DNA from 3 places in the Kocuria sp. CPCC 205235 genome. Region 2 is predicted to be linked to each of the others. Evidence: riboswitches for the same ligand, from Rfam matches in the RefSeq annotation. Region 2 holds a riboswitch; each other region holds the start of a gene.
What was found. A riboswitch is a leader RNA that binds a small molecule or an ion and turns the genes downstream of it on or off. The one in region 2 is predicted to bind S-adenosylmethionine.
Positions count from the first base shown of each region.

Region 1: it holds a riboswitch for S-adenosylmethionine, as region 2 does, so the genes downstream of both, RF638_RS07960 (MFS transporter) here and RF638_RS00805 (LLM class flavin-dependent oxidoreductase) in region 2, are expected to answer to the same signal.
Region 3: it holds a riboswitch for S-adenosylmethionine, as region 2 does, so the genes downstream of both, RF638_RS03250 (MetQ/NlpA family ABC transporter substrate-binding protein) here and RF638_RS00805 (LLM class flavin-dependent oxidoreductase) in region 2, are expected to answer to the same signal.

Region 1 covers NZ_JAVKPR010000008.1:124,259-134,508, forward strand. The annotation lists gene RF638_RS07925 (App1 family protein) at 1-85, opposite strand, end outside; gene RF638_RS07930 (hypothetical protein) at 232-669, opposite strand; gene RF638_RS07935 (metallophosphoesterase) at 615-1,454, opposite strand; gene RF638_RS07940 (DNA polymerase III subunit alpha) at 1,550-5,062, opposite strand; gene RF638_RS07945 (DUF6504 family protein) at 5,094-5,459, opposite strand; gene RF638_RS07950 (MFS transporter) at 5,687-6,979, opposite strand; gene mtnC (acireductone synthase) at 7,016-7,780, opposite strand; SAM riboswitch class IV at 7,978-8,096, shown strand; gene RF638_RS07960 (MFS transporter) at 8,144-9,523, shown strand; gene RF638_RS07965 (NtaA/DmoA family FMN-dependent monooxygenase) at 9,572-10,250, shown strand, end outside.
Region 2 covers NZ_JAVKPR010000001.1:160,001-170,250, reverse strand. The annotation lists gene RF638_RS00810 (CoA-binding protein) at 369-788, opposite strand; SAM riboswitch class IV at 879-993, shown strand; gene RF638_RS00805 (LLM class flavin-dependent oxidoreductase) at 1,077-2,498, shown strand; gene cls (cardiolipin synthase) at 2,571-4,061, opposite strand; gene RF638_RS00795 (GNAT family N-acetyltransferase) at 4,083-4,607, opposite strand; gene purL (phosphoribosylformylglycinamidine synthase subunit PurL) at 4,625-6,922, opposite strand; gene purQ (phosphoribosylformylglycinamidine synthase subunit PurQ) at 7,072-7,863, opposite strand; gene purS (phosphoribosylformylglycinamidine synthase subunit PurS) at 7,866-8,123, opposite strand; gene RF638_RS00775 (glycoside hydrolase family 15 protein) at 8,418-10,175, shown strand.
Region 3 covers NZ_JAVKPR010000003.1:74,323-84,572, forward strand. The annotation lists gene RF638_RS03230 (GNAT family N-acetyltransferase) at 1-505, opposite strand, end outside; gene ispG (flavodoxin-dependent (E)-4-hydroxy-3-methylbut-2-enyl-diphosphate synthase) at 544-1,710, opposite strand; gene RF638_RS03240 (methionine ABC transporter permease) at 1,891-2,547, opposite strand; gene RF638_RS03245 (methionine ABC transporter ATP-binding protein) at 2,547-3,599, opposite strand; gene RF638_RS03250 (MetQ/NlpA family ABC transporter substrate-binding protein) at 3,596-4,483, opposite strand; SAM riboswitch class IV at 4,587-4,701, opposite strand; gene dxr (1-deoxy-D-xylulose-5-phosphate reductoisomerase) at 4,734-6,017, opposite strand; gene RF638_RS03260 (GlsB/YeaQ/YmgE family stress response membrane protein) at 6,129-6,398, opposite strand; gene RF638_RS03265 (cation acetate symporter) at 6,516-8,153, opposite strand; gene RF638_RS03270 (DUF485 domain-containing protein) at 8,157-8,519, opposite strand; gene RF638_RS03275 (DivIVA domain-containing protein) at 8,671-9,429, opposite strand; gene RF638_RS03280 (phosphatidate cytidylyltransferase) at 9,497-10,250, opposite strand, start outside.

The DNA.
Region 1 (10,250 bases), on a different contig from region 2:
CCCACCGGTAGCCGATGTTGATGGCCTCTTCCGTGACCTGATCAACGGTCTGGAAAAGGTCCCCGCTACCGGTGTGTTTTGCCATGCTTCACAGTCTTTCACAGCTGTTCCCGTCCACGACGTCGCCGCGTACCGCGCCGTAACTCCGTCCCGGTCCGCGGCGGCGGCCGGCTGCGCGGCGTCGAGGTGGCCGACGGCGCTCGAGGCTCCCGAGCGCCGTCGGCGGGGAACTCAGCCGCGCACGTAGCGCGGGAAGCGCACGGGACGGGCGAGGGGCTGAGTTTCGGGAGCCATGTCGATGCCGAGGTCCTTGGCGAAGATCAGGCGGGTGCCGGTGTAGACGCGTTCGGTGCGCTCATTGAGTTCGAACACGCGAGCGCCGCGCAGGGTGTGTTCGTCGCGGGTGCCGTCGTTGAGGCCGTACGTGCCGAAGCCCGTGCCCGGGCCGTAGCCGAGTTCGATGCCGAAGTAGTTGCCCATGTACGTGTTGATGTGGTCGTGGCCGCAGTACATGCCCAGGATGTCGCCGCGCTCCTTGGCCGCGGCGTAGATACCGGAGTTGATCATGCCGGTGTAGACGTTCTCGTGCTTCTCCCCCACGATGCCGTGGCGTTTCACCGCGGCGGCGTGACCGTCGTCGTCCGAGCTGAACTGCTGGCCGTACCACATGTGGTGGTGCTCCCACGTGGGGATGTGGAAGTACATGAGGCCCGGGATCTTCTTCCCGTAGCGGCGCTCGGTCTCCGCGGAGAGGTCGTTGTACCAGCGGATCTGCTGGGGCGGATCCAGTCGTAGCCCATGAGCCCCTCGCGGTCCTGACCGCCGGGCTTGTCCTCCGCGTACCGGCCGGAATCCAGCAGCCAGACGGCGAAGGCCGGAGCGTTGCCGCGGGAGCCGCGGATCAGCAGCTGCGCGTTGGAGGAACCGAAGACCTTCTGGTCGTCACCGGGGTTGAGGTTGTGCTGGTACTGGCGCACGAACTCCACTAGCTGCGGCTCGTACATGCCGGTGCCGTTGTCCTCGGTGGAGTCCTCGTCGTGGTTGCCGAACGTCACGGCCCATTTGATGCCCCGGGATTCCATGGGCATGACCACGTTGTTGATGGCCTGTTTGACCTCGCGGTTGGTGCGCGGGGACCCGTTAATCACGTCGCCGTTGATCAGGGCGAACTGCGGCTTCTCCCGGTCCAGGACCTTGCCCATGAACTCGAGGGTGCGGCGATCGGTGCGCGGGCCGTCCTGGGTGTCGTTGAACTGGACAATCTTGAACGCGCCGTTCTTACCGAAGGACAGCGGCATCTGGCCGTGGCCGCGACCTCGGCCGCGGTGTTGAGCCACCGTGGCCGGTGCTGCCTGGGCGGCGACGGGTGCGGCGCTCAGCACCCCGGCGGCCGCGAGCGCGCTGCCTCCGGTGATCAGGTTCCGGCGGCTGGGACGAGGGGTGTTCTCGGACATGTCGTGCTCCTGGTGTGAGGAATTCCTGGCCGCCGTGGGCGGCTGATGATTCACACCGTAGGGAGGTTGCGTTAAGAGGTTGTGACCTGGGGTTTTCATGCAGGTGCACGGCTGGGTTTGGGTTGGGAACCCAGCACGGTGGCTGGGTCGGGCAGAGTTTCGGGATGGGCCATGTCCCAGGCCTGTACCGCTTGCACTCCAATGCCCCGGGGTCCGGTGCGGCGGGTGTGGCCGTGGACCAGCAGCATGGTGGGTGCGAACAGCACGGGTCCGGACAGGGCCTGCGCCTCGTCGAAGAAGGTGCAGTCCACCGCGCCGGAACCGTCATCCACGGAAATGAACACCACGCGCTTCCCGCTGCGCATGGGCGGGGTCATGGTGGACACGCGCACCCCGGCCACCACTACTTCGGTGCCGTTGCGCAGTCCCAGCAGGTCTTCCGCACGGGTGACCCCGTAGGAGCGCAGGAGAGCGGTGTGGCCGTCCATGAGGTGGGCGGAGACTTCGATGTTCATGGTGTCCAGTTCCGCGCGCACCTTCTCCTCGGTGCTGGGTTCGGGTTGTTCCGGCGGCAGCCCGGTCAGTTCCAGGTCCCCCAGCGGAAGGGCCAGTTGTCCGGGACCGGGTTGTCCCTTGGCAGAGGCGCTGCGAGAGGCGGCTGGTTGATCGGCTCGCCGGGTCAAGTGGGTCACCAGGTCGGTGCGGGAGGCGCGAGCGCCCGAGGTGTTCAGGAGACTGTCCAGGGCCCCGGCCGTGGCCAGTCGCTGCAGACTCCGCCGAGAGGGTCTGGCCCGGGTGCGCACATCCGTAAGCGTGGAGTAGGGCTGACCGGCCACGATCCGTTCGATTTCCGCGCCGCTGATCCCGGTGATGCTGGTGAGGGACATCCGGATCCCCCAGGACCCACCACGGGTGTAGGGGATTCCCTCGTCCAGGTCCCCGGATTCCACGGTGCCGGGCCGGGCGGTCACGGGTTCGATGCGGTGATGATCCACGCTGTGGTTGATGTCCGGACCGAGTACGGGGATGCCCATGCGCCGGGCCTCCCCCACGAGCAACCGAGCGGGGTACATACCCGGGTCGTGTTCCCAGACCCCGGCCATGAAGGCCTCCGGGTGATGGGTCTTCAACCACGCGGACTGATAGGTGGGTACGGCAAAGGCCACACCGTGGGCCTTGCAGAAACCGAAGCTTCCGAACGCATGCAGGATCTCCCACACCTTCTCCACGGTTTCCGCGTCGTAGCCTCGGGCCCGTGCCCCGCTGCGGAAGGCGTCCTCCACGCGCTGTTCGGTCTCCGAGCCGAGCCTGCGCCGCCATTCGTCTGCGGTGGCCAGTCCGCAACCGGTCATCCGGTCCATCATCCGCATGATCTGTTCGTGGTAGACGGCCACCCCGCGGGTTTCCTTGAGGATGTCCACCAGGTCCGGGTGGGGGTACTCGGGGGTGCTCCAGCCGTGGCGGGAGTTGAGGTAGGGGCGCACCATGGACGCCTGCATGGGCCCTGGGCGGAACAGGGAGATGTCCACGATCAGGTCGTTGAACTCCTCCGGGCCCATGGTCCCGATCAGTTCGCGCTGCCCCGGGGATTCGATCTGGAAACACCCCAGCGTGTGGGTGGAGCTGATGAGCCGGAACGTGTCCGGGTCATCGCGGGGCATGGCGTCCAGGTCCAGGGCGGGGCGGTCCGGCTCCATGCGGGCCACCTCCTGAACCGCATAGGCCAGGGTGGATTGCATGCGCACGCCCAGGATGTCGAGTTTGATGAGGCCCATGGGATCCATGTCGTGCTTGTCGAACTGGGACATGGGCAGCCCGATCCCGCTGGCCTGCACAGGCGTGCGGTGCAGCAGGGTGGCGTCCGAGAGGATCACCCCGCACGGGTGCATGGAAATGTGGCGCGGCAACCGGTCCAGGCGTTCGGTCAGATCCACCAGGAGATCCAGCTGCCGGTTGGCCTTGAGGTCATCGGCCAGCCGGGTCAGCTCCGGGCGCTGCGCAATTTCCTCGCGCAGGGTGGCCCCGGGGACCCGCCACAACTGGGCCGCGATGTGGTCCACGAGTTCCTGTTCCAACCCCAGTGCAAGCCCGGCATCCCGCACGGCACCCCTGGAGCGGTAGGCGTTCTGCATGCTCATGAGCGTGACCCGACTGCTACCGAAGCGTTGGAAGATCTCGTGATAGATCCGGTGCCGCTCCGCGCTCTCCATGTCGATGTCGATATCCGGCAGACTGCTGCGCCGCGGGGACAGGAAGCGCTCGAAGACCAGGTCGTACTCGAGCGGATCCACCGGAGAGATCCCCAACAGGTGCACCACCAGGGACGAGACCGCCGAACCTCGGGCCGCGTGCCGAACCTTCAGCTGGGTCATCAATTCGGAGACCTCCGAGACGGTCAGGAAGTATCCGGCGAATCCCAGCTGCGCAATCACGTCCAGCTCCCGGTCCATCCGCGAGCGCAGCGATTCCCCGCTCAGTCCGGGGACCGTGCGGTCCCAGTTCTCGTGGGAGTGGAAGCGCTCCAATCCGGTGTAGCAGCGGGTTCTGAGTTGGGTGTTGGGGTTCCCGGTGAGACCGATGACGGAGGCTTCCGGAATCACCGGCTGGCCCACTCGCAGGTCCGTGACGGGGTCCTGGCTGCAACGTTCGGCCAGTCGGTAGGTGTCCGCGAGCAGGTGCGCGGCCCCGGTGGCCCCGAGGTCCGCGGCCGCCGAGATCTCGTGGGCGAGCCGGGTCATCTCCGCGGTGTTCTTGAGCCACCCCTGCCCCGTGGGTTGCAGCACCCCGGGATCCGAGCCGGCCAATTCCTCCAGGGACATGAGGGTGCGGGCCGCGTCCAGTACGTCTGCGGTGACGGCCTGGCCGGGGTGGGCGTAGCGCACGGCGTTGGTGAGGATCACCGGCAGCCCGGCCTCGCGCCCCACGGTGAGCATCCGCACGGCGTGACCGGTGCTGAGGGTGCTGCCCTGCGGTGCCAGGTGGGTTGCGGTCTCCACGGTGAGACACCCGGCCGGTAGGACACGCTTCCATGCGCGCAGGGCCGTGCGGGCCGCCCGGTAACGACGCCGGGCCAACAGCGATCCCACGTCCGAATCCGGGCCCACGAGCACCACCAGTCCGGGAGTTCCCCCGGCCGCCGCGCGATGCACGTGGCGGGCGATCTGGTCCCGGGTCAACCCGATGGGGCGGGCTGCATGATGATCGTGGTTCCGATGGGCCGCGGACACCAGCCGGCACAGCGCCGCGTACCCGGCTCCCCCGTTACCCCCGGTGGCCAACACCACCACGCGCCCGATCACCCGAGCCGGCGGCACCGTGCTGCGCCCGTGTCGACCGTGCTGGCCTTGCCGGCCGGCGGCGGCGCGAGTGTGTTTCCCCGCCGACGCCGCCACCGGACCCAACAACGCCAGGTCCACTCCCAGCACGGGAGCCACACCGTGCTGCTGACAGGCCAGCACGTGCTTGACCACCCCGTACAACCCGTCCCTGTCGGTGCACGCCAGGACCTGCGCCCCGTAGGACGCCGCCACCTGCGCGAGCTCGTGGGGGCGAGCCACACCGTAGTGCGCGCTGTAAGCGGAAGCCACGCGCAAATGAGGGAAATGCATACCTCATATTCGAAAGTTTGTTCGATCAATGTCAAACCGCCTGGTCAGCCACGAGCCACCATTGGCCGGTGATCTCGTGGCGCACCAATTCCAGAGTGCGAGGTATCACGGCCCCGCGTTGCGCCGCCTGGACACGCCAGTGCTGCCGGTCCACCACGGACTGCCCGCTTTCCCGCGGAACTCGCTCTTCCAGCTGCCACCAGCGGCGACGTTCGTACCAGCGCTGCGGTGGGGCCGTAATGCGGTGAAGTCTGCCCCGGAACACCAACTCGCACGGGGCACCCGACTCATCGCAGTGCACCTCGCAGGGTTGCCCCCACCCCTCATCGATCCGCACCGCATCGTGCGTCTCGCTCCACGTGAGGTCCGTGTGTTCTACCGCAGTCAGTACCGTCATGACTCGATCACTCTCCCGGTGTATTCGAAACTTTATTCGAGTACTGTGAGAGTGCCAAGGGTCGCTGACACGCATAAGCGGCCCGCCACGGGATGACCCGGGAAGGCCCCCGGGGCAGCACCGGAAGAACCCAGAAACGGCGACGTCGCCCGGCCGAGGGGACCGAGCGACGTCGTCGTGACTGTGAAGTGCCGACCGCGAGGTCGTGACTGTGAAGGAGCGCGTGGTTATGAGGTGTAGCGGCCCGGCTTGCCCAGCAGCACGCCCACCACCGAGATCACGCAGCACGCCATGAGGAAGAGTGCTGCGGCCCAGGTCTGTCCGCCGGCGGCGGTGATCAGGGTGGCCGCGATGAGCGGGGTGAATCCCGCCACGATGGCACCGTTGGCCTCACGTGCCAGGGCGATGCCGCTGAAGCGTTCGGCGGCGGGGAACAAGCCCGCCAGGTAGGCGCCCTGGGAACCGGAGGTGCAAGCGATCACCGCACCGTAGCCCACGGAAATGGCGACGGTCGCAGCCATCGCGCTGCCCGAGGACAGCGCCGCGAACAGCGGGAACGCACCCACCGCACCCAGCAGCGAGCCGAAGGCCAACACCTTATGGGCACCGAACCGGTCGGCGGCCAAGCCACCCAGCGGGGTGGCCAGCACGCCGCACACGGATCCGATGATCACCGCGGTCAACGCCGATCCCCGATCCATGCCCACGGCCGGTGAGGTCATGAAGGACAGGGAGAACACGGCCAGGATGTAGTTGAGCGCGTTGTGCCCGGTGATCGCGAAGAACCCCACGACCACCGCGCGCCAGTGCTCGCGTATCAGGGCCACCACGGGCACCCTGCGGCGTTCCCCACGCTGTTTGGCGGCGTGGAGCGCGGCCAGGTATTCGGGGCTCTCCTCAAGCTTGACGCGGATGAAGATGGCCAGGGCGAACAGCACCGCCGAGGCCAGGAACGGCAAGCGCCACGCCCAATCCAACAGCACCTGATCACCCAGAGACGCCGTCCACAGAAACGCGCCGGTGGCCAGCACAATGCCGGCCGGGGGCGCGGCGAGCACGAGCGACGTCATCAGTCCACGACGCCGCGGCGGGGCGAACTCCGCAACCAGGGTCATGGCCCCGGCCAACTCGGCACCGGCCCCCATGCCCTGCAGCAGACGCAGGAGCACCAGGAACACCGGGGCGGCCACGCCGATCGCGGCGTAGGTGGGCAACAGGCCGATGCCCACCGTGGCCACGCCCATCAGAATCACGGTGAGCAACATGGCCGGGCGGCGACCGTAGCGGTCCCCCAGGTGACCGACCAGCACACCACCCAGCGGGCGCGCCACGAAGCCCACCGCGAAGGTCGCGAACGCGGCCAAGGAAGCACCGGAGTCCATTCCCGCGAAGAAGAGCGGGCCAATGATCAGCCCGGCGGCCGTGCCGTACAAGGCGTAGTCATACCACTCGATGAGTGTTCCGGCCACGGCAGCGAAAAGTGCGCGCCCGGCCCCGGGGCGCATGGTGGTCTTGTTCACGGTGAAAGCTATCCCGTCTGAAATCTCCCGATCGCGCTAGCGGGACGCATAGCGACGGATGAACCGTACCTGATTCAAGCGCTGGATCTCGGGATGATCCCCCACGCCGGCGTCGTAGAACTGGTCACCGGGGCGGCGCACTCCCACGGTGTTCCACCCGGCTTGACGGGCTGCGTCCAGGGCCTCCACCTGGTCGGAGAAGAACAAGAACTTCTCACGCGGTTTGCCCAGCGCCTCGGCCACGTCGTGGGTGATGTTACGGAACGAACTCACCTCGTGTTTGGCGCCGGCCGATTCCAGGGAGAAGTGTCCCTTGATCAGTGGAATCAGGTTGCCCTCGGGCGAATGGCTGAACCAGGCACGTTGGGCGGGCAACGTGCCGTTGGAGAAGATGAACACCGGAATCGACTGCTCGGACCAGGTCCGCAAGGCGGGAATCGCGTCCTCGAAGAACGGCGAGACGAACTCCCCGGCGGCGAAGCCCTCCTGCCAGATCAACGCGTGCATCGTGCGCAGCGGGGCCGGCATCTGACCCTCATCCATCCAGGCTTCCAGCACACCGGTGAGATCCTCGGCGGTGGCCGAACTGTCCAGGCCGGCCAAATCGATGATCTGTCGGCGAGCGCGGGCGACCTCAGGTTTGTGGGAATACTCCTCGAAATAGCCGGTGAAGCGTTTACGGGAATAGGGGTAGAGCTCATCCCGGACGTACCACGTGGAGGAGAGGGTACCTTCGATGTCGACCACGATGACCTCGGGTCGGTCGAGCACCAGTGCATTGGCGGCGGCGGGCTCAGGCATGGTCGGCTCCCTGTGTTCTTTCGACAACGGTGTCTGCCCCGGCAACCCGGGGAATAGGCCCATTCTAGGCACCGGGGACGGGCGGAAACAGGAGGACGCACCCCTCGCGAGCCATCCCGAGAGGCATCCTCGGGGCGGTCACAAATCTTCATCATTTGTGGTGCTCAACGATCGTGTGGTTAGGTTCACGCGACAAGAATCACGAGTTCCGGTGCGAAGCCCTGGCTGGCCGGACGGCAACCCTCAGACGCTGTCGTGGGGTGCCCCAGGTGATGATTCGGCCCGTGATCAGTACCGGTACGGGCAAGGACGGCGTCCGGCTCACCAAACATTCTTCCGTGGCGCCCCGTCATGAGGAGTGTCATGGCCCCCGCCACCGCCCCGGTGCCCACGGTCACCGATTCATCATCAGCCCAGCGGACCCAACCCGCCACGGATCACGCGCTCGCGAGCGTGGGATCCGCAGTGCGTGACAAGAAGCGCGTGCTCGCCGCGTCCTTCGTGGGCACGACCATCGAATGGTACGACTTCTACCTCTACGGTGCCGCCGCAGCCCTGGTGTTCAGTCACTATTTCTTCCCGCAGGGTTCGGGCGTGGGCTCGATCATTGCCTCGTTCGCGACCTTCGCCATTGCGTTCTTCTTCCGGCCCCTGGGCGGCATCATTGCCGGGCACCTGGGTGACCGGATCGGCCGCAAGGCCCTGTTGGTCGCGTCCCTGTTGATCATGGGCGTGGCCACCACGGTGATCGGGCTGCTGCCGGGCTTCTCGCAGATCGGCTGGTTCGCCGTGGCCCTGCTCGTTGCCTGCCGCATTGCCCAAGGGTTGTCCGCCGGCATGGAGTGGGGAGGTTCCGCGGTGCTCTCCGTGGAACACGCACCCAAGGGGTTGCGCGGACTGTTCGGTTCCTTCACGCAGGTGGGTTCGGCGGCCGGCATGCTCTTGGCCACCGCGTTCTTCGCGATCATGCAGGGCGTCACCACCGCCGAGCAGTTCCAGGCGTGGGGCTGGCGCGTACCCTTCCTGTTCTCCGCAGTGCTCGTGATCATCGGCCTGATCATCCGCGCCGGCATCGAGGACGCCGAGGAGTTCCAAGAGGTCAAGCGCGAAAAGGCCGCCGCGACGTCGCCCGTGCGTGAGGTGCTCACCCAGCACACCCGCGGCGTGATCGTCTGCATCGGTCAACGCATGATCCAGCCGGCCATCTTCTCCATCCTCACCGTCTACACGCTCACCTACGTGACGCAGCAGCGCGGCGCGAGTCAGTGGGTCATGATCTCCATCCTGATCGCCGCCGCCGTGGGCCTGGTGGGCGGCCCGTTCTGGGGCTGGCTCTCCGACCGCGTGGGACGCCGCCGCATCTCCATCATTGCCGCGGCCGCCATCGGCGTGTTCGTGTGGCCCTACTTCTACTACCTGGACCACGGGCCGCTGGCCTTGCTGCCGCTGGTGTACCTGATCGGCATGGCCGTGCTGCATGACAGCATCTACGGCCCTCAGGCCGCTCTGTTCGCCGAGCAGTTCCCCACCCACCTGCGCTACTCCGGGGTGTCCCTGGGTTACCAGGTGGGCACCATTCTCTCCGGCGGTCTGACCCCCATGATCGCCGCGTGGCTCGTGGCCACCGGCGGCTCTCCGTGGCTGCTGTGCGGCTACTTGAGCCTGCTGGCCGTGATCTCCGTGGTCACCGGCCGCATGGCCAAGGACACCGTGACCGACGCGCCCGAGAACGCTCAGTACTGACTCGGCACCACCCGCACACGCCCCAGTACCAACCCGAAAGGACCCCTTTTGCCCCGCTCCTTGCTGCTCAATGCCTTCGAAATGCCCGTGCCCGTCCACCAGTCCCCCGGACTGTGGCGCCATCCCGAGGACCAGTCGCGCAACTACGCGCAGCTGTCCCACTGGGAGCGGGAGGCCCAGATCATCGAGAACGCGGGCTTCCACGGCCTGTTCCTGGCCGACGTTCTGGGGCTTTACGACGTGTACGGCGGCTCCGCGGACGCCGCCCTGCGCGGCGGCGTTCAGGTCCCCCAGTTGGATCCACTGATCCTGGCACCGTTGCTGGCCAAAGCCACCAGCACCCTCAACATCGGTGTCACGGCGTCCGTCACCTACGCGGCTCCCTATGACCTGGCCCGCCGCTTCTCCACCCTGGACGCCCTCACCGACGGGCGGATCGCGTGGAACGTAGTGACCTCCTACCAGGAGTCGGCGGCACGCAATCTGGGCCTGGGTCAGCAGCTGCCCCACGACCAGCGTTACGACCGCGCCGATGAATACATGGACGTGGTCTACTCGCTGTGGGAGGGCTCTTACGCGGACGATGCCTATGCCGCGGACGCCGCGAGCGGCGTCGTCGTGGATCCCGAGAAGGTCAAGGGCGCGGGGCATTCCGGCGAGTACTTCGACGTCCAGGCACCCGCTCTGGTCGCACCCACCCCGCAGCGCACGCCGTTCCTGTTCCAGG
Region 2 (10,250 bases):
TTCAACGTCTCTGGGGGGTGCGCTCGCAAATTGAGTCCGCGAGCGGTGCCTGAACATTTTTGGCAGAGGTTCGCACGTCAAAGGCGGCAATGAACATTCCTGGCAGAGGTTCGCACGTCAAAGGAGACCATGGACATTTTTGGCAGGGGGTCGCACTAAACACCGGGGTCCGGGCGTGAACCTCTGCCCCTAATGTCGACGGCCCGTGGGGAATGCCGGCCGCGCTCTCGATTACAGGACCAGTGCGACTACGGAACCAGTGCGACTACGGAACCATCGCGCTTACGGAAACACTGCGCCTACGGAACCACCGCACCTACGGAAACACCGCGCTTACAGAACCACCGCACCTACAGAACCCGAGGGCCCTACAGAACCCGCGGGGCCTCGATCAGCGGGCAGGTGTTCATGACCACTTTCACCCCGGCGGCCTTCGCCCGTTCGGCAGCGGCCTGATCGGTCACACCCAGCTGCATCCACACCGCTCCGGCACCAATGTCGATCGCCTGATCCACCACTTCACCCACGCGGCTGGAGTTCACGAAACAGTCGACCACGTCCACGTGCCCCGGGATGTCCTCGAGCGATCGATAGCCCGTCTCGCCATGTACGTCCTCGCCCGCCAGATTGACCGGGATGATCTGCTGCCCGAACTCGTCACGGATCCGGCGGGACACCGCAAACGCGGGTCGCGTGCGGTTGGTGGACAGCCCAACAATGGCCCACCGCCCCGGGGTCGCGAGTAGCTCGCGAATCAGGTCCGGATCGTTGACGTGGCGATCACTCATATGACCATCGTCTCACTGTGAATCAGCTCGGTCATTATGTTTCACGAGCCGCCGGAGGGGCCACGGAAACGGTACAGTGGGGCGCAGAACGATCATGAGTTCCGACGCACAGCCCTGGCTTGTCGGACGGCAACCCTCTCCCGTAGCGGGGTGCCCCAGGTGAGGATCGGGCCGCATGGCACACCGCATGTGGCAAGTACGGCGCCACACAAGCGCGCTGGACCCGCAGAGTAGGCCGCCGCAGGTGGTGCACGGGGCGCGGGTCGAGTTCGACCCAAAGGGGCACACATGAGCAAAAAGCGGATTTCCGTGAACGCCTTCGACATGACGTGCGTGGACCACCAGAGTTTCGGTCTGTGGCGTCATCCGCGGTCCAAGGCCACCGAGTACAACACCATCGAGTACTGGACCAACCTGGCCAAGACGCTGGAGAAGGGCAAATTCGACGCCCTGTTCCTGGCGGACGTGGTGGGTATCTACGACATCTACAAGAACTCCGCCGCGCCCTCCGTGTCGGACGGCGCGCAGGTTCCCGTGAACGATCCGTTCATGCAGATCTCCGCCATGGCCGCCGTGACCGAGCACCTGGGCTTCGGTGTGACCAGCGCGGTGACCTACGAGCAGCCCTACACCCTGGCCCGCAAGTACGCGACGCTCGATCACCTGACCAAGGGCCGCGTGGGCTTCAACGTGGTGACCTCGTACCTGCCCTCTGCCGCGGAGAACCAGGGTTTGCCGCGCCAGATCGAGCACGATACCCGCTACGAGATCGCCGAGGAATTCCTCGACGTCTGCTACAAGCTCTGGGAGGGTTCCTGGGAAGACGGCGCCGTGGTCAAGGACCGCGAGGCCGGCGTCTACGCTGACACCCAGAAGGTCCACCCGATTCAGCACTCGGGCAAGTACTTCACCGTTCCGGGTGCCGCGCTCACCGAGCCGTCCCCGCAGCGCACCCCGCTGATCTTCCAGGCCGGTGCGTCCTCGCGGGGCCAGGCGTTCGCCGGACGTCACGCGGAGGCCGTGTTCATCGGCGGCTTGCGTCCGGATCTCACCCGCTACGTCACGGACAAGATCCGCGAGCAGGCCGAGGAGCAGGGCCGCCACCGCGACGACGTCAAGATCTACGCGATGCTCTCCGTGGTCGTGGACGAGACCGAGGAGAAGGCCCAAGAGAAGTACCGGGAGTACCTCTCCTACGTGAACCTGGAGGCATCCCAGGCGATCATCGGCGGTTGGTCCGGCGTGGACCTGAGCCAGTTCGACGAGGACGAGGCCCTGAACTACATCAAGACCGACTCCATCCAGTCCTTCCTGACCCCGTTCACCCTGCAGTCCAAGGACAAGAAGTGGACCCGCGAGGAGATCGCCAAGCACTGTGCCCTGGGCGGCATGGGTGACGTGATCGTGGGATCGCCGGAATCCGTGGCCGATCAGCTCGAGACCTGGGTCGACGAGGGCGGCCTGGACGGCATCAACCTGGCCTACCACGTGAGCCCCGGGTCCTTCGAGGACTTCGTGGAGTACGTGGTTCCCGAGCTGCAGAAGCGCGGCCGCTACCGCACCGAGTACGAAGGCTCCACCCTGCGCGAGTCCCTCTACGGCGCCGGCCAGCCCCAGGTCATGGACACCCACCCCGCCGCGCAGTACCGCGGTGCGTACGCCGACAAGCCGTCCGTGGCGGACACCGCCGCTCGCGAGCTGGTGGGCTAACAGCCTCAAGAACGACGACGCCGCTGTCGCGACCTTTCGCTCGAAAAGGTCGCGGCAGCGGTGTCGTCGGTGTTAGAGCAAAGCCGACGTGAGGCGGCAGACGTTCTCGACGTACTTCTGCCGCATGGGGCGTTTGTTCCAGAGATCGAGGTCGAGCAGCGTGGAGGAGGCCTTGAACTCCTCTACCACTTCCTCCATGCGGTCGTGGAAACCCTGGTCCACGATCATCACGGACACCTCGAGGTCCAGGGCGAAGGACCGCTCGTCCATGTTGGAGGAACCGATCACGCTGATCAGGTCGTCCACGAGCACGAACTTGGCGTGCAGCACCGTGGGGGAGCTGTAGCGGTAAATCTTGACCCCGGCTTCGGCGAGCTCGGAGTAATAGGAGTTCTGGGCGTGGTGGGCCAAGAAATGATCCGAGGATTCACCCACGAAGATCTCCACGTCCACCCCGGACTGCGCCTCGGTGGTGAGCGCGTGCAGCAGGGATTCGTCCGGTACGAAGTACGGGCTGGAGATCACCACGCGCCGGTTGGCGTTGTAAATGAGGTGGTTGAACAGGCGCAAGTTGTTCTCGGTCTCGAACCCGGGTCCTGAGGGGACCACTTGCGCATACACGGGGCCTTCGACGTCCGTGAGGACCTCGGTGGCCTCGTCCAGGAGCAGGTCGTCGGTCTCCGAATACCAGTCGGAAACGAATACCGCGTTGAGCTCGGCAACCACGGGGCCGGAGCAGCGGATCATCAGATCCTTCCACTCCAGGCCGCGGCGGACGTTCTTCTTCTTGTTGTACGAGCGATGAATGATGTTCTGCGAACCCGTGTAGGCGATCGAACCGTCCACCACCAGGATCTTGCGGTGATTGCGCAGGTCGGGGCGCTGCCACTCACCTCGCCACGGGCGGATCGGCAGCATGCGTCGCCAGGGGATGCCGGAGGCGTTGAAACGGCGGACCAGTTCCGCGTAGCCGGGGTAGCCCAGCGAACCCACGTGATCGATCAGGATGCGCACCCTCACACCGCGTTCGTGGGCCCGAACGAGCGAATCCAGCAAGACCTGGGACACCCGATCCGTGGCCACGATGTAGAACTCGAAGTGCACGTAATCCGTGGCGCGGTCCACGTCACGGGCCATCTGCGCCATGGATTCATGGTTGTCCGTGAGGATGTCGAAGCCGTTGCCGCCCACCATGGGCAGTGCGCCCAACTGGTAGTTCAGCTTGGCGGTCGTGGTGACCCACTCGGGCAGGTGATGGAACTCCTCGCCCAGGGCGAAGTCCTCCGGGGTGTTCTCCCGAATGATGTCGTTCATCTTGGCCTGCTTCTCCATCCGCTTTCGCGGTAGACGGGAGGAACCAACGACCAGGAACAACAACAGCCCCGCGTAGGGCAGGAGGAAGATGGCCAGCAGCCACGCCAAGGCGACGGAGGGCCTGCGGTTATGCGGGATCCAGCCGAGCGCAACGATTCGGACCAGCAGGTCGATGACACCCAGGATCACCAGGATCCACTCTGGGACAGTGTCCGGGGAGAACAGTTCGTAGGGGGTCCAGGGGAACATCAGCCGGCTAACTCAGTTGCTTCAATGCGTCTCCGGGCGGACATGCACATACGTGGATTCGGAGCCGCCGCTCGGGCGCTCCTCAAAACCGTGCGTGAGAAGCAGCCGACATGCGGGCTGATTACCCCACGGCACGGAAGCGTTCACCGCGTTGACCTGGGAATTCTGGAAGGCCAGCTCGACCAAGTAGGGGAGCACCTCGCCCGCGTACCCCTGATTCTGTCGGTTCGGCACAACGGACCCGACGACCTCGAGTTCGTTGTCGATGGGCGGGCCCACAAAACCTGCCATGCCGATTATCTGACCCGATGCCGCGTCCACCATGGCAAACATCGAGTACATGGTCTCGGTGAAGAAATAGCTGCCGGCATCCAACGCGGTCTGAGCCCAGTCCTGATCCTCGGGAGTCGGAAACCCCTGGGCGAACTGTGGCAAGTCTGTTGATTCTGCGATCGACTCAAGCTCGTCCTGGGTGAACGGACGCAGCAAGAGACGCTCGGTACGAATCGATCGTTCCGGGCTGAGCTCTTCAAGAACCTCAGTCATGGTGTCTGTCCTTATGATCAACCGAAATACTTGGGCAGGGTGGCACTGTGGGCCTCTCGCAAGGCCTCCAGATCAACGGAGAACTCACCCTGGACGTCCAGGGCTCCGGACTCCGCGTCCACCACGCCGATGCGCGCGAACGGGTAGTTGCGCACGGTGCACATGTCCTTGAAGCGCACCTCTTCCGAACGCGGAACGGCCACTACGGTCCGCCCCTGGGACTCGGAGAACAGCAGCGTGAACGTGTCCACGCCGTCCCGATCGGCAACTTCCCCCAGGCCGATCCGTGCGCCCACGCCAAAGCGCAGGGCCATCTCCGACAGGGTCGCGGCCAAGCCACCCTCGGAAACATCGTGTGCTGCGTCAATCATGCCGTCCCGCGACATATTGACGAGCATGTCCCCCAGGATACGCTCCTGCTTCAGATCAACCGCGGGCGGTTGTCCGCCCAGGTGACCCCGCACGCGGGCCCACTCGGAACCGTCCAGTTCGTCAGCGGTCTCACCGAGCAGATAAATGGCCTGACCGTCCTCACGCCACCCGGACGGGGTGCGGCGAGCGACGTCGTCGAGCACGCCCAGCAAGGCGACCACCGGGGTGGGATTAATGGCGACGCCGCCGGTCTGGTTGTAGAGCGAGACGTTACCGCCCGTGACGGGCACGCCCAGTTCTTGGCAACCGTCGGACAGGCCACGCACGGCTTCGGCGAACTGCCACATGATGTCCGGGTCCTCGGGGGAGCCGAAGTTCAGGCAGTCCGAGACGGCCGCGGGGCGAGCTCCCGCGGTGGTCACGTTGCGGTAGGCCTGGGCGAGCGCGAGCTGCGCACCGGCGTACGGGTCCAGGCGGGTGTAGCGGCCGTTGCAGTCGGTGGACAGGGCCACGCCCAGGCCGGTTTCCTGATCAACGCGGATCACGCCGGCGTCATCGGGCATGGCCATGGCGGTGTTGCCCTGTACATAGCGGTCGTACTGGCTGGTGACCCAGTCCTTGGAGCACAGGTTGGGTGAGGCCATCAGTTCCAACACGGCCTGGCGCAGCTCCGCACCGGAGGGGCGGGAGGCGTCTTCGGGAGAGCCGGTGAAGTGGTTGGCCTGCAGCTGGTCCTGGGAGTCAGGGCGAGCGTAGGGACGTTCGTAGACCGGGCCGTCGTGGGCCACGGTGCGCGGATCCACATCAACGATCACTTCGCCCTGGTAGTCGATGATCAACCGGCCGGTGTCGGTGACCTCACCGATCCACGAGTACTCCACGTCCCACTTGGCCATGACCGCTTCGAAGACCTCGACCTTCTCCGGGGTCACCACGGCCATCATGCGTTCCTGCGATTCGGACATCAGGATCTCGCCCGGCGTCAGGGTGGGGTCGCGCAACAACACCTTGGTCAGGTCCACGCGCATGCCGCCGTCACCATTGGAGGCCAGCTCGGAGGTCGCGCAGGAAATACCCGCGGCACCGAGGTCCTGGATGCCCTCCACCAGGGAGCTCTTGAACAGCTCCAGGCAGCACTCGATCAGGACCTTCTCCGCGAACGGGTCCCCCACCTGCACAGCGGGGCGCTTGGAGGGCTTGGAATCGTCGAAGGACTCGGAAGCCAGCACGGAGGCGCCACCAATGCCGTCGCCGCCCGTGCGTGCACCGAACAGCACCACCTTGTTGCCCGTACCCGAGGCGTTGGCCAGGCGGATGTCCTCGTGGCGCATGACGCCCACGGCCAGGGCATTGACCAGCGGGTTGCCCTGGTAGCAGGGATCGAACTCCACCTCACCGCCGATATTGGGCAGACCCAGCGAGTTGCCGTAGCCGCCCACACCGGCCACCACGCCGTGCACCACGCGCTGGGTGTCCGGGTGGTCGATGGCGCCAAAGCGCAGCGGATCCATCACGGCCACCGGGCGGGCACCCATGGAAATGATGTCGCGGACAATGCCACCCACGCCGGTCGCTGCACCCTGGTACGGCTCCACGAAGGACGGGTGGTTGTGGGACTCGATCTTGAAGGTCACGGCCCAACCGTCACCGATGTCCGTGACGCCGGCGTTCTCGCCGATGCCCACCATGAGGTCCTTGCGCATCTCTTCCGTGACCTTGTCGCCGAACTGGCGCAGGTGCACCTTGGTGGACTTGTACGAGCAGTGCTCGGACCACATGACCGAGTACATGGCCAATTCGGCGGCGGTTGGGCGGCGGCCCAGGATCTCCTTGACCCGATCGAACTCGGATTCGGTCAACCCCAGCTCGGCCCAGGGCAGCTCGGTGTTCGGGGTGGCGGCGGCGTGCTCAACAGTGTCCAGATTGAAGTGAGTTTCGCTCATGTCGGTTACGAGAATCCCTTGCCGTGGTGGTGGGCGCGTACGGTGCGTTCCCGGCGCTCACACGAAGAATGTCTGATGAAGTTGGGGCCAGCCGGTCAGCGGGTCAGTGAACCATGAGGTCCACAGAAGGGCCGCCCGGTTGGCGGACGCTAGCGGGTCAGGCGCTCCAGAGCGGACACGAAGATGTCCAGGCCGTCGGTGCCGTGGCGCATGTCCACATCACCGGAACCGGAGAAGTCCGCACCGAAGCCGGGTTCCACGGCGTGCTCCGGGTGGGGCATGAGACCCACCACGTTGCCGCGTGCGTTGGTGATTCCCGCAATGTCGTTGCGTGAGCCGTTGGGGTTGCCGCCCACGTAGCGGAAAGCAACGCGGTTCTCGGCCTCGAGCTCGTCCAGGGTGCGTTGATCGGCCACGTACTGGCCGTCCTGGTTCTTGAGCGGTACCACGATGGTCTGACCCTGCTCGTAACGGCCGGTCCAGGCAGTATCCGCGTTCTCGATGCGCAGCGCCTGATCACGGCAGAGGAACTTCAACTGCTCGTTCTTGATCATGGAACCGGGCAGCAGGTGCGATTCGGTGAGTACCTGGAAACCGTTGCAAATGCCGAGGACGGGCAGAGCGGCGTCGGAATTGGCGGCGTCGATGATCTTGTCCATGAGCGGCGCGAAGCGCGCGATGGCGCCGGCGCGCAAGTAGTCCCCGTAGGAGAAGCCACCCGGCAGGATCACGGCGTCCACGTTCTGCAGGTCTTCGTCCGCGTACCAGAGCGGAACCGCGGTGCCGCCGGCGATCTGCACGGCGCGCATGGCGTCGCGGTCGTCCAGGGTGCCCGGGAAGGTGACCACGCCCACGCGGATGTCCTTCAACGCGGCGTTCGGCGCCGGCTGGGACAGATCCGCGATCAGGGGGGTCTGGTCGGCGGTCAGATTCTGGGCCACGATCAGTTCTCCTGGTCCAGCACCGACACGTTCACGACGTCCTCGATGACCGGGTTGGACAGCAGCTTCTCGGCGGCCTCGCGGGCCTGGGCGAGTACCTCGTCCGTTGCCTCACCGTCCACGGTGAGTTCGAAGCGGCGGCCCTGGCGGACCTCGCTGAATCCGTCCAGCCCAATGCGGGGCAGTTCGTTGGCGATCGCCTTGCCCTGCGGGTCAAGGATTTCCGGCTTGGGCATAACATCAACCACGATACGGGCCATTTCAACTCCTGAGATTCGAGCTAATCCTTGCCCATCCTATCGGTCTGCAAGCTCGACCATGGCAGCGTGTGAAGTGACGGGTCCCCGGACCGGTGACTGTTGGGTGCGGGGCCGTGTGACTCCGTCTCGTTCCGGGCTGATGGAGGTGCCGAAGTGGCCCGGCGGTCGGGGCTCTCCTACGATGGTCAGCACACTGATGTATGTGATGAGCGCGATGTGAGGAGCAGTCGGATGAATGCAATGCGGTGCAACGCGGTGTCGGTTAACGAGCTGTCACCCCGGTGCAATGGGTACGTGGATCTGCGCTCCTATGCGGTGGTCGGTGATGGTCGCACGGTTGCTCTGATCTCCCATGACGGATCCGTGGACTGGTACCCGATTCCTGATTTGGATTCGGCCCCCACTTTCGCGCGATTGCTGGATGCAGAGCACGGCGGATGTATCGAACTATGTCCGGACGAACGGTTCGAGGTCGAACGTGAGTATCTCTCGGGCACCAATATTCTGCAGACCACGTACACCACTCCCTCGGGGAGGGTGCAGGTCACCGACTCGTTGAACGTTGGTTCGACCGGGCGACTGCCCTGGAACGAACTCGCGCGGGCGGTGCAAGGCCTGGAGGGAACTGTTCCCATGCGATGGCGTGTGGCCCCGGGAACCATGCTCAACACGGTCTCTCCCTGGGTTGATGTCACAGCGGGCAAGCCCGTGCTGCGCACCAATCAGGTCTCGGTGGGGGTGTGCGGTGAACACGTGGGTGAGAGCACGATCGAGGAACAGCAGATGTCGGGATCCTTCCGAACCACCCCTGGTTCGCAGCACTTGCTCGCGGTGGTGGCCACGCACGGCGAACCCCTACGGCTACCGGCTCCACGTGAGATCCGCAAGAACCTTGACATGACTCGGGACACGTGGCGGCGGTGGGGGGATCTGCTCGACTACGACGGACCCTACGGTGAGGAAGTCCAACGCAGTGCCCTGGTGCTCAAATTATTGAGCCACAGTCCTTCAGGGTCCGTGGCAGCGGCCGCGACCACATCCCTGCCCGAGAACATGGCGGGCACCAAGAATTACGACTACCGCTTTGCCTGGATTCGTGACGCCACCTATTCCTTGCAATCTTTGTTGCAGCTCGGGGAGCAGGAGGACGTGCACGCCCAAGTGTCCTGGCTGCTTCGGCTGGTACGGGCCCAGGTGCCCCACCTACACGTGCTCAACCGTCTGGACGGCGAAGTCCCCGAAGCGCGCATGGAAGAGTACGACGTTCCAGGTTGGCGCGGTATCGGCCCGGTCGTGGCGGGCAATGAAGCGGCCGACCAACTACAACTGGGTGTCTACGGGGACGTGTTCGACGTGGCGCACCGCTACGTGGCAGGCGGTAACGTGCTGGACACGGCCACTGCCCGTATGTTGGCCGATCTCGCGGACGCGATCTGCGACGTGTGGCGGCGCCCCGATTCGGGGATGTGGGAACTGCCCGAACACCGCCATTACACAAGCTCCAAAATGGGGTGCTGGCACGGGTTGGATTGTGCCGTGCGGCTGGCGGAGGACGGTCACATCTCCGGCTGTGTGGATCGCTGGCGGGCCGAACAACAGCGCATCAGGACGTGGATCGACACCAAATGTTGGAATCCGGAACGGGGAGCATACGTCTGGTACCCGGGGACCGACGAGCTCGATGCGTCAGTACTGTTACACGCAATGACCGGCTTCGACCGCGGCCCGAAGATGGAATCGACCATTGCCGCACTCCGGCAAGAACTTGGTCGAGGGCCGTTGATGTACCGCTACAGCGGGATGGAGGCCGAGGAAGGCGCATTTGTCGCGTGTTCGTTCTGGACTGTCGCCGCGCTGACCGCCGTCGGTCAGCGCGAGCAGGCCGTGGAACTTATGGACCGCATGGTGGAGTTGTCCAACGATCTTGGTCTGTTCACGGAGATGATCGATCCCGAAGACTATTCGTTCCTGGGCAATTTTCCGCAGGCTTTGAGTCACCTGGCGGTGCTCAACGCGGCCCTTGCACTGCGTGACCAAGATGCAGAGTCCTGACCATCTCCCCGGGCCGTAGTTCTTGGCTGAACGGCAACCCCTGGCCAGACGGCGACCCCTGGTCGAGCCGCAATT
Region 3 (10,250 bases), on a different contig from region 2:
AACTCTGAGCACCATCCACGAACGGTGAATAGCCCACTTCTTCTTCGAACATGGCCGCGGCCGCGGGGAGCACGCGGGAGAACTCCGAGATCTCGGCCCACCGCACTCGACGCGAGACGTGATTCAACTGTTCAGGGGCTGGGTCCTGGTCCATGGCCAGCAGCGGTTGCTCTGGACGCACGTCGAAGGGAAGCGGCCACGAACCTTTAAGGCGGTTCCAGAGCCCCATGACGGGATCCGCGGGGCCGAAAATCGACGCGTAGTGAGCCCCGCCCCGCGCCAGATAATCAGCCACGAGGTCCTGCCCGGTCTCGTCCAGCGCCACGGGGACCACGTTGGTACCCACCCAGCAGGCACCCACGAGTTCCTGATCCGGGTTCATGACGCCCACCACGGGCGGAGGGCGGCGACGTCGTGCGGTGCGCACCGAATCGACGTGGGAGCCCACGAACACCGAGGAGACCGCGTGACGCGCCAGGAGCTGGTCTAATTGGGATTGGGGCACTGCCCCGGGAACCAGCAGACGCGTCACCCGGTATCGGATCATCCGGCCGTCACGACCGGGGCGCCCTCTACGGGCTGACCGTTCTCGTCGAGCTCCATGTCCTCGGCCATGCGATTCGCCTGCTCCAGCAGGGTCTCCACGATTTGGTCCTCGGGAACGGTCTTGATGACCTCACCCTTGACGAAGATCTGTCCCTTCCCATTACCGGAAGCAACACCCAGATCGGCTTCGCGAGCCTCGCCAGGCCCGTTGACGACACAACCCATCACGGCCACGCGCAACGGCACGGTCAGGTGCTCGAGACCCTTGGTGACGTCGTCGGCGAGCTTGTAGACATCCACCTGGGCGCGGCCACAGGACGGGCAGGAGACGATCTCCAGCTTGCGCGGGCGCAGGCCCAGCGACTGCAGAATCTGGTTGCCCACCTTGACCTCTTCGACCGGGGGTGCGGACAGCGAGACGCGAATGGTGTCGCCGATGCCCTGTCCCAGCAGAATGCCGAAGGCGGTCGCGGACTTCACGGTGCCCTGCAGCGCGGGCCCGGCCTCGGTCACACCCAGGTGCAACGGCCAGTCACCGCGCTCGGCGAGCAACTGGTAGGCGCGCACCATGGTCACGGGGTCGTTGTGCTTGACGGAGATCTTGAAATCGTGGAAGTTGTGTTCCTCGAACAAAGAGGCTTCCCAGACGGCGGACTCCATGAGTGCCTCCGGGGTGGCCTTGCCGTACTTCTCGAGCAGGCGCTTGTCCAGCGATCCCGCGTTCACGCCGATCCGGATGGACACGCCCGCGGCCTCGGCTGCGCGGGAAATGCCCTCGATCTGATCATCGAACTTGCGGATGTTGCCCGGGTTCACGCGTACCGCGGCACAGCCGGCATCGATGGCCGCGTAGACGTACTTGGGCTGGAAGTGGATGTCAGCAATCACCGGGATCGGTGACTTCTTGGCAATGATGGGCAACGCATCAGCGTCATCCTGGGACGGGCAGGCCACACGCACAATGTCGCAACCAGCTGCGTTGAGTTCTGCGATCTGCTGCAGCGTGGCGTTGATGTTGGTGGTGGGCGTGGTGGTCATCGACTGCACGCTGACCGGGAAATCCGATCCGACACCCACGGACCCCACCTGGATCTGACGGGTCTTCCGTCGAGGTGAAAGGACCGGCTGGGGTGCAGCGGGCATACCGAGACTGACCGAACTCACGAATTGCCTCCAGAAGCTTGTTGGCCGGGGGTGCGCAAGGGCACTCCCCGATTTATTCACCTTCCATTGTGCCACCTTGCCGAGAGCCTGCAGCCGGACGTGAGCAAACGAACGCCCAACGACGCCGCCCCGGGCCTTCCGTGGGAAGGCCCGGGGCGGGATTCGTAGCGGTTGTCCTCGCTAGCGGCGCATGATCTTGCGCGCCAACCAGTTGCCGAAGAACTGAACCAACTGCACCAGAATGATGATCACAATCACAGCTGCCCAGGTGACCTCGTCATTGAAACGCTGGTAACCCAGACGCAACGCGAAGTCGCCCAAACCACCAGCGCCAATGGCACCGGCCATGGCGGACATGTCCGTGATGCCGATGACCAAGAAGGTGTAACCCAGCACCAGCGGGCCGAGAGCCTCGGGCAGGATCACCGTGGTGATGATCCGGAACCGAGACACACCCATGGAACGAGCGGCCTCAACCACACCGGGATCCACGCTCATCAGGTTCTGCTCCACGATGCGCGCCACAGCGAACGTTGCACCAATGGTCATGGCGAAAATCGCGGCGTTAGGACCCAGTCGGGTGCCCACGACGGCCTCGGTGGCCTGGCCAAGTGCGGCCAGCAGAATGATGAACGGGATGGGGCGGATGAAGTTCACCAGGAGGTTCAGCGCGGTGAAAACCGCGGTGTTCTCCAGGATGTTGCCCCGACGGGTGACGTAGAGTCCCACGCCGACCACCAGCCCGATAAGACCGGCCAACACCAGGGTGACTGCCACCATGTACAGGGTCTCGCCGGTGGCCGAGAGCAATTGGGGTCCCAATAATGACCAATCCATCAGCGGGTCACCTCCTCTACCTTGGTGATTTCACGCAGCCGAACAATGGTGTTCTCCACGGCGGTGTCCGGACCGTTCAACGACAGCGTCAACGTGCCGAAGGACCGCGACTGCAGCATGGAGATGCCACCGAACGCGATGTTGAACGTCACGCCGTCCCGGGCGCACTCCGAGAGAACGGAGCCGATCCGGTTCTGGTCGGTGACATCCACCAGGATCAGGCGACCCGGGTGTTCCTCGCGCAGCTTGGCGATCTCGTCCTCACGGGGAACGGTGCGCATCACCGAGGAGACGAACTTCCGTGTGGTCTCGGCCTGGGGGTAGGCAAAAACGTCCGACGTGGTGCCCATTTCGACCACTCGGCCGCTGTCCATCACGGCTACGCGATCCGCGATGGAACGCACCACGTCCATCTCGTGGGTGATCAGCACAATGGTGATCCCCAGTTCCCGGTTGACCCGCTTGAGCAGTCCGAGCACTTCCTGGGTGGTTTCGGGGTCCAGCGCCGAGGTCGATTCGTCCGCGAGTAACAACTCCGGATTGGAGGCGAGGGCGCGAGCAATGCCCACGCGCTGCTTCTGCCCACCGGACAGCTCTTCGGGATAGTTCTTGGCACGGTCCGTCAGTCCCACGAAGTCCAGCAGCTCGGTCACTCGTCGTTTGCGCTCCTCGGGCTTCCACCCGGCACGCTTGAGCGGATACTCGATATTGCCCGCCACGGTGCGCGAGTTGAACAGGTTGAACTGCTGAAAGATCATGCCGATCTTGCGGCGGATGGGTGCCAACTGCACCTCGGACTTACCGTCCACCCGGTTACCCGCAACCTCGAGCGATCCGGAGCTGATGGGCTCCAGACCGTTGATCAATCGCACGAGGGTGGACTTGCCGGCTCCGGAGTACCCGATCACGGCAAAGATCTCGCCCTTGGTGATGTCCAGGGTGACGCTGTCCACGGCGTTGACCACTCGCGGTGCGCGCTTGGATCCGCCCGTGTAGACCTTGCTGACGTCCCGGAAGCGCACCAGGGTGCGCTCACTGGATACTTCCGTCACTGGGTCTGTTCCTTCAGGTCTTCCTGGTACCGCGTCAGCAGATCCTTGAGTTCCTGCTGGTCCACCTCTGTCGGGACAGCGGTGCCCTTGCTCTCCTCGTCCTCGGCCTTCAAGACCTTGGGGTCGTAGTAGAAGCTTGCAACCTTCTTGAGGGTTTCGTTGTCGGCGTTGGCCTCGGTAGCAGCGAACAGGTTGTTGAAGACCTTGGCGCTGTCCTGCTTGGGATCATCCGATGCGAGAGCGGACTTGGGATCGATGTTCGCTCGGCCCAGGAAATCGTTGTTGATCACGGAAGCCGCCACGGAATCCATTGACAAAACAGTCTGTTCGGCGGACACGGGACGCACAGAGACCTTGGACTTCTCGGTGTCGATATCGCCTTCGGTCGGGGCAATGGTGTCCTTGGTGAATTCGACCAGCCCCTCCTGCTTGAGCAGGTTCAGTGCACGACCCAGGTTGATCGAGTCATTGGGAATCGCGATCTCGTCGCCGTCCTTGATCTGGTCCAGGGAGTCGTACTTGCTGGAGTACATACCCAACGGGTAAATCGCGGTGGACCCGACCGGTGTGATGGTGTCACCAGAGTTGTTGTTGTAGTCAGCAAGGTACGCGGTGTGCTGGAACCAGTTCATGTCCACGTCGCCGCTCTTGGTGGCGGGGTTCGGCTGGTTGTAGTCGCTGAAATCCACGTACTCGACGGTGATGTCGTTCTCGGCAGCGACTTCCTTGAGCGCGTCGTGAGCGGGCTCCGAGCCGACGATGCCAATGGTGACGGTGCCGTCCGCAGCAGGATCGGAGGATTCAGAATCTCCGCCGCCGCACGCGGTCAAGGTGAGGCCGATGGTGGTGGCCAGCGCAAGGGGGATCAAACGGTGAGATCGCACGATGTGCCTTTCCGAGGTGTGAAATGTTCTGGGCGATTAACAACTGAAAGCGGTACGTCCGAGGACACACCGCAGTTGCAAGGCTCGTGCTAGTTGATTCGGGAAACCGCACTTGCCGGGAGCTACGTTAACCGCGGCCGGATGGTCATCTGGGGCACCCCGCTACGGGAGAGGGTTGCCGTCCGGCCAGCCAGAGCTTGACGCCGGATCTCGTCATCCGCGGCCAAGCCTAACATGGGGCCGGCGGTGATCAGCGTGCGCTGAAACGCTGCGCAATAAACTGATCCGCCCGGTTCCTGGCCCAGCCCTCGGCGCCCAGGACGTCCTCGAGCCGCGGGGTCGTGTCGCCCTCGTGTTCATTCACGACCACCGCAACGATGTCCACGATGGTCGTGAAGTTCACCTCACCCCGGTGGAAGGCGTACACGGCCTGCTCATTGGCCGCGTTGAACACGGCCGGCCAGGTGCCGCCCAGCGTCCCGGCATGCTTCATCAGCTCGATGGCGGGGAATGCCTCGGTGTCCAGCGGCTCGAAGGTCCAGTGCGCCGCTTGCGTCCAATCGCACGACGCCGCCGCGCCGGGAATTCTGTGGGGCCACCCCATACCCAGGGCAATGGGCAGTCGCATGTCCGGCGGTGATACCTGGGCCAGGGTGGAACCGTCCACGAACTGGACCATGGAATGCACCACGGACTGTGGGTGCACGGTCACGTCTATCCGGTCCAGGGCAACGTCGAACAACAAGGATGCTTCCAGGACCTCAAGCGCCTTGTTGACCATGGTGGCCGAATTGGTCGTGACCATCACCCCCATGTCCCATGTGGGGTGTTTCAACGCCTGCTGGGGCGTGACCGTGGTGAGTTGATCCCGGGACATCCCTCGGAAGGGTCCGCCGGAGGCGGTGAGGATCAATCGGTCGACTTCGCTCGAACGGCCTCCCCGCAGCGCCTGCGCCAGAGCCGAGTGCTCGGAATCCACCGGGATCAGCGGGGTCTCCAGGCCGGTGGCGGCCGCGGCCTGTTTGACCAGCGGGCCGCCCGCGATGAGGGACTCCTTGTTGGCCAGCGCCACGGGCGTCCCCGCGTGTAATGCGGCGAGCGTGGGAGCCAGTCCGATGGACCCGGTGATGCCGTTGAGAACAACATCACAGTCCGAGTGTTCCGCCACGCACGTTGCGGCCTCAGGCCCGTGGAAGATCTCGGGGGTGAAGCCTGTCAGGCCCTCCCCCGAGGCTCGTTGGGCAATGAGTTCTTTCAGTTGCCGGGCGTGGTCGGCCGTGCCACTGGTTCCGACCGCGGCCACACGTTCTCGGACGGCCTGCTCCGCCAGCACCGGCAGGTTGGACGTTCCGGCGGCCAAGGCCGTGACCGACAGCGGCGGGTGCCCCGCGGCGGCGTCGCCCTCGCCCGGTCGCCGCAGGCCACGCGCGGAGGCGACGACGTCGAGCGCTTGCGTACCGATGGAGCCCGTGGAACCCAGAATGACCACGCGCCGGGGATGCTTGCCAGTGGCGCTGTCGAGTTCGGGGGTCATGGTCAGGGGTGCGTCAGACATGGTCACCAGTATCTCGTGGATCGGAGGAGCTCAGCACATACAACAAGGGCGCCACCCGGAGGTGACGCCCTCGTTCAGTGATGCCGTGGATCAGCGACGAGCGCCCTTGCGGCCGGTCACTGCACCGTAAATGAACAGCACGATGAGTGCGCCCACGATTGCGGTGATGATGGTTCCGATGTCGAACACGGATTCCAAGGATCCGATGCCCACCAGGCTGCCCAGGAAGCCGCCCAGGATGGCACCGATGATGCCCAGGATGATGGTGACGATGATGCCGCCACCCTGACGACCCGGCATGATGAGCTTGGCGAGTGCGCCAGCGATCAGGCCCAGGACGATCCAGCTAATAATGCCCATGATTCCTCCAGTTTAGCTGTTTGCTTTAACACGAGGTCGTCGCGTTCGTATGCCTTGGTCAGCGTACTGACTGCCAGCTTCCTATCAGGTTACAGGAGAAATCGTCAGGACACTCAATCAGTGATCGACTGCCTTCTCAGCACCAACGCCCGTCAAGGAACGAACTTCCATCTCGGCCTGCTTCTTGGGATCCTCCGGCCGACGCTCGGACATGGAACCGAGGAAGCCCAATAGGAACGACAACGGAATGGAGATGATGCCCGGGTTGGACAGCGGGTAGATGGCGAAATCTGCACCCGGGATCATGGACGTCTCAGCGCCCGACATCACCGGCGAGAAGATGATCAGGACCACGGAGCTGATCAGACCTCCGTACATGGACAGCACGGCACCGCGGGTGGTGAAGCGCTTCCAGTACAGCGAGTACAGGATCGTGGGGAGGTTGGCCGATGCGGCGACCGCGAAGGCCAGTGCCACCAGGAACGCGATGTTCTGACCCTGGGCGCCGATACCGCCGGCGATCGACACCAGGCCGATGATGACCACGGTGGTCTTGGCGACGCGCAGTTCCTGCTTGGGGTCGGAATTGCCGTTCTTGATCACGGATGTGTAGATGTCATGCGCGAAGGACGCTGAGGCCGTGATGGCCAGACCGGCGACGACGGCAAGGATGGTTGCGAAGGCCACTGCGGCGATCAAACCCATCAGGATGGAGCCGCCCAGCTCGTAGGCGAGCAATGGAGCGGCCGAGTTCACGCCACCGGGGGAATTCAAGATCCGGTCGGAGCCGATCAACGCGGCTGCGCCGAAACCCAGCACCAGGGTGAAAAGGTAGAACAAGCCGATCAGGGTGATGGCCCACACCACGGACTTGCGTGCTTCCTTGGCGGTGGGAACCGTGTAGAAGCGCATGAGCACGTGCGGCAGACCGGCGGCACCGAGCACCAGAGCCAGGCCCAGCGAGATGAAGTCGATCTTGGTGATCTCACTCAAGCCGTACTTCAGTCCCGGATCCAGCATGGCGGGGTTGTTATTGGTTTCCACTGCGGCGCCCAGGATGGCCGAGAAATTGAAGCCGAACATGGCCAGGATCCACACGGTCATCACGGCAACACCCGTGACCAGCAGGCACGCCTTGATGATCTGGACCCACGTGGTGCCCTTCATGCCGCCCACCAAGACGTAGACGATCATGATGATGCCCACAACCACGATGACCAGTGACTGACCGGTCTTGGAACCGATGCCCAACAGCAGCGACACGAGAGCACCCGCGCCGGCCATCTGCGCCAGAAGGTAGAAGAAGGTCACGGCCAGGGTGGAAATGGACGCCGCGACGCGCACTGGACGCTGACGCAGGCGGAAGGAGAGCACGTCCGCCATCGTGAACTTACCGGTGTTTCGCAGCGGCTCGGCGATGAGTAGCAGGGCCACGAGCCACGCGACGAAGAAGCCGATGGAGTACAGGAACCCGTCGTAACCCTGCAACGCAATGGCCCCCACGATGCCGAGGAACGATGCCGCGGAGAGATAGTCGCCCGCAATGGCCAGGCCGTTCTGGGTACCGGAGAACGATCGGCCGCCCGCGTAGTAGTCGGCCGCCGTGGATGTCGACTTGGAAGCGCGGATTACGACGACCAGCGTGACCACGACGAATGCCAGGAACACGCTGATGTTGATCCACGGAGTACCGACGGTTTCGGTGTCAGTGGCGGCATGGATCGCCGGAAGTGCCGCATTAGTGATGTTGATCATGATTTACGCTTCTCCTCGTCCCGCACCGGCGGCCTCGAGGTGCTCACGCAACGCTGTGGCCTGGGGATCAAGTTTCCGGTTGGCAAAGGACACGTACGCAGCGGTGATGCCAAAGGTGGTTACGAACTGTAGGAGCCCCAGGAGCAGCCCGAGGTTCACATTCCCGAAAATGCGCTGGGACATGAACTCAGGGGCGTAAATGGCAAGCACCACGTAGAGCAGGTACCAGACCAGGAACGCCACGGCCATGGGGAAGACGAAAGAACGGTGAGTTTTGCGCAGCTGCTGGAACTGATCCGAGCGCTGAGCTTCTGTGAAGTCGAAAGCCGTGGAGTTGGCCGAGTCGACAGGGGGCGTAGACGCCATGAAAGCCTCCTTGTGTGATGAGGACCACATTAGGCTCTTTGTATCCACAAACACAACAGCAACGCGAAAAAAGACGAAAAAACGGGCCCAACTTTCCGAATATTTCGGTAGTTAGGCCCGCTTTGTATACAAACGCGCGGAAGTCTGGGAGTCAGCGCAATGCCAGGATGAGCTCCACGACCCGGTCCATGAACGCATCGACTTGCTGTTCCTCGTAGCATCGTTGACCCTGCGCCTGACGGAACACCGCCTTGCGCACCAGTGTTGGATCAAGAGCTTCGTCGGAACGGAAGTGCTCGGTGATCCGGTCACACAGCACATCCACGTCAGAGACCGAATACCCGAGCTGCTTGCGCTGGGAAGGCCTGCGGAACCGCTCCCCGTGGGGCCGGTTCAGGCGTCCGAGCAGAGTCTGACCCATGAGTTCCAGGTGCTCCTCCCAGCGCTCGGGACCGTGCTCCGAGATGAAGGCCTCACGTTCTCGATCCGCCAGCTCGTCTTCGAGCTCGTCGAGCCGGGCATCCACCGGAGCCGGATCGTAACCGCCCTGCACACGATCGAACACGCGCTCGCGCACCTGCCGGCTACCTACGCCCGGCGCGGACTGCAGATCGCGCGCCGTGGTGGCCAGAACGGCGTCGACCCGGTCCAGGAAGTCGTCGACCTCGGCGGGATCGTAACCCCAGCGTTCATCCTCGACACGCATGAACTTGCGGCCCGCCGTCTCGCGAGCCGGAGCCGAAGCCTGCGTGGCCTCCTGAGTGGGGGCAGCCGCCTGGGGGGCGGCAGCAGAGTGGCTGGGGGCGCCGTCACCGCCCGGGACCTGCTGGGCCTTGGTTCGAGTGTCCAGTCCGTCGATCGCCTGCGTGGGCTGATCAGCGGCGGAGGAACCCAACGTGTTCTCGGTCATTTTGGTGTGTACCTTTCCAACTGCCGAAGCGATTCCGCTCCGCGCCCCGACCAGCCGGGGCCAATGCCTATCCCAGAAGGGCGAATAACTCGAAGATCACGTAGCCGGTCATGACCGCGAACAGAATGGAATCGATGCGGTCCATCACTCCCCCGTGCCCCGGTAGCAACGTGCCCATGTCCTTGATGCCCAGCTCACGCTTGATCATGGACTCGGAAAAGTCGCCCAGGGTGGAAACGGCCACGATTGCCAGGGCGAGAATGATGCCCTGCCACCAAGCGTCCCCCAGTAGGAAGACCGAACACAGAACGCCCACGATCATGGCACCACCGGCCGATCCGGCAAAGCCCTCCCAGGACTTCTTGGGCGAGATCTTGGGTGCCATGGGATGTTTACCCCACACGACACCCACCGCGTAGCCGAACGTGTCCGAGCTGACCGCGAGCAGGATGACGGTGAGGATCTTGAAGGGTCCGTCGTCGGAGTGATAGAGCAGCAGAGCAGCGCTCAGCAGGAACGATGCCCACACCAAGGCGAAGACCGACCCCATGATGGAGAGCAGCATGCCCTCCTTGGGCCCGAAGGCTCGCCACAACACGACGAGCGTCACTGAGAGCACCATGGCGAATGAGAGATACTGCGCGCCGCCCTGATAGGCCGCCAGAGGCATGAGCACCGCGGCTATCACCGCTGGAACCCTGGGGATCCGAATCCCCCGGTAGCTCAGCGAACGTGCGATCTCCCACACGCCAATCCCGGCGGCGGTGCCGGCCAGCAGCGCGAGGACGATCGGGAAGAGGTAGAGTCCCACCAACAGGGTG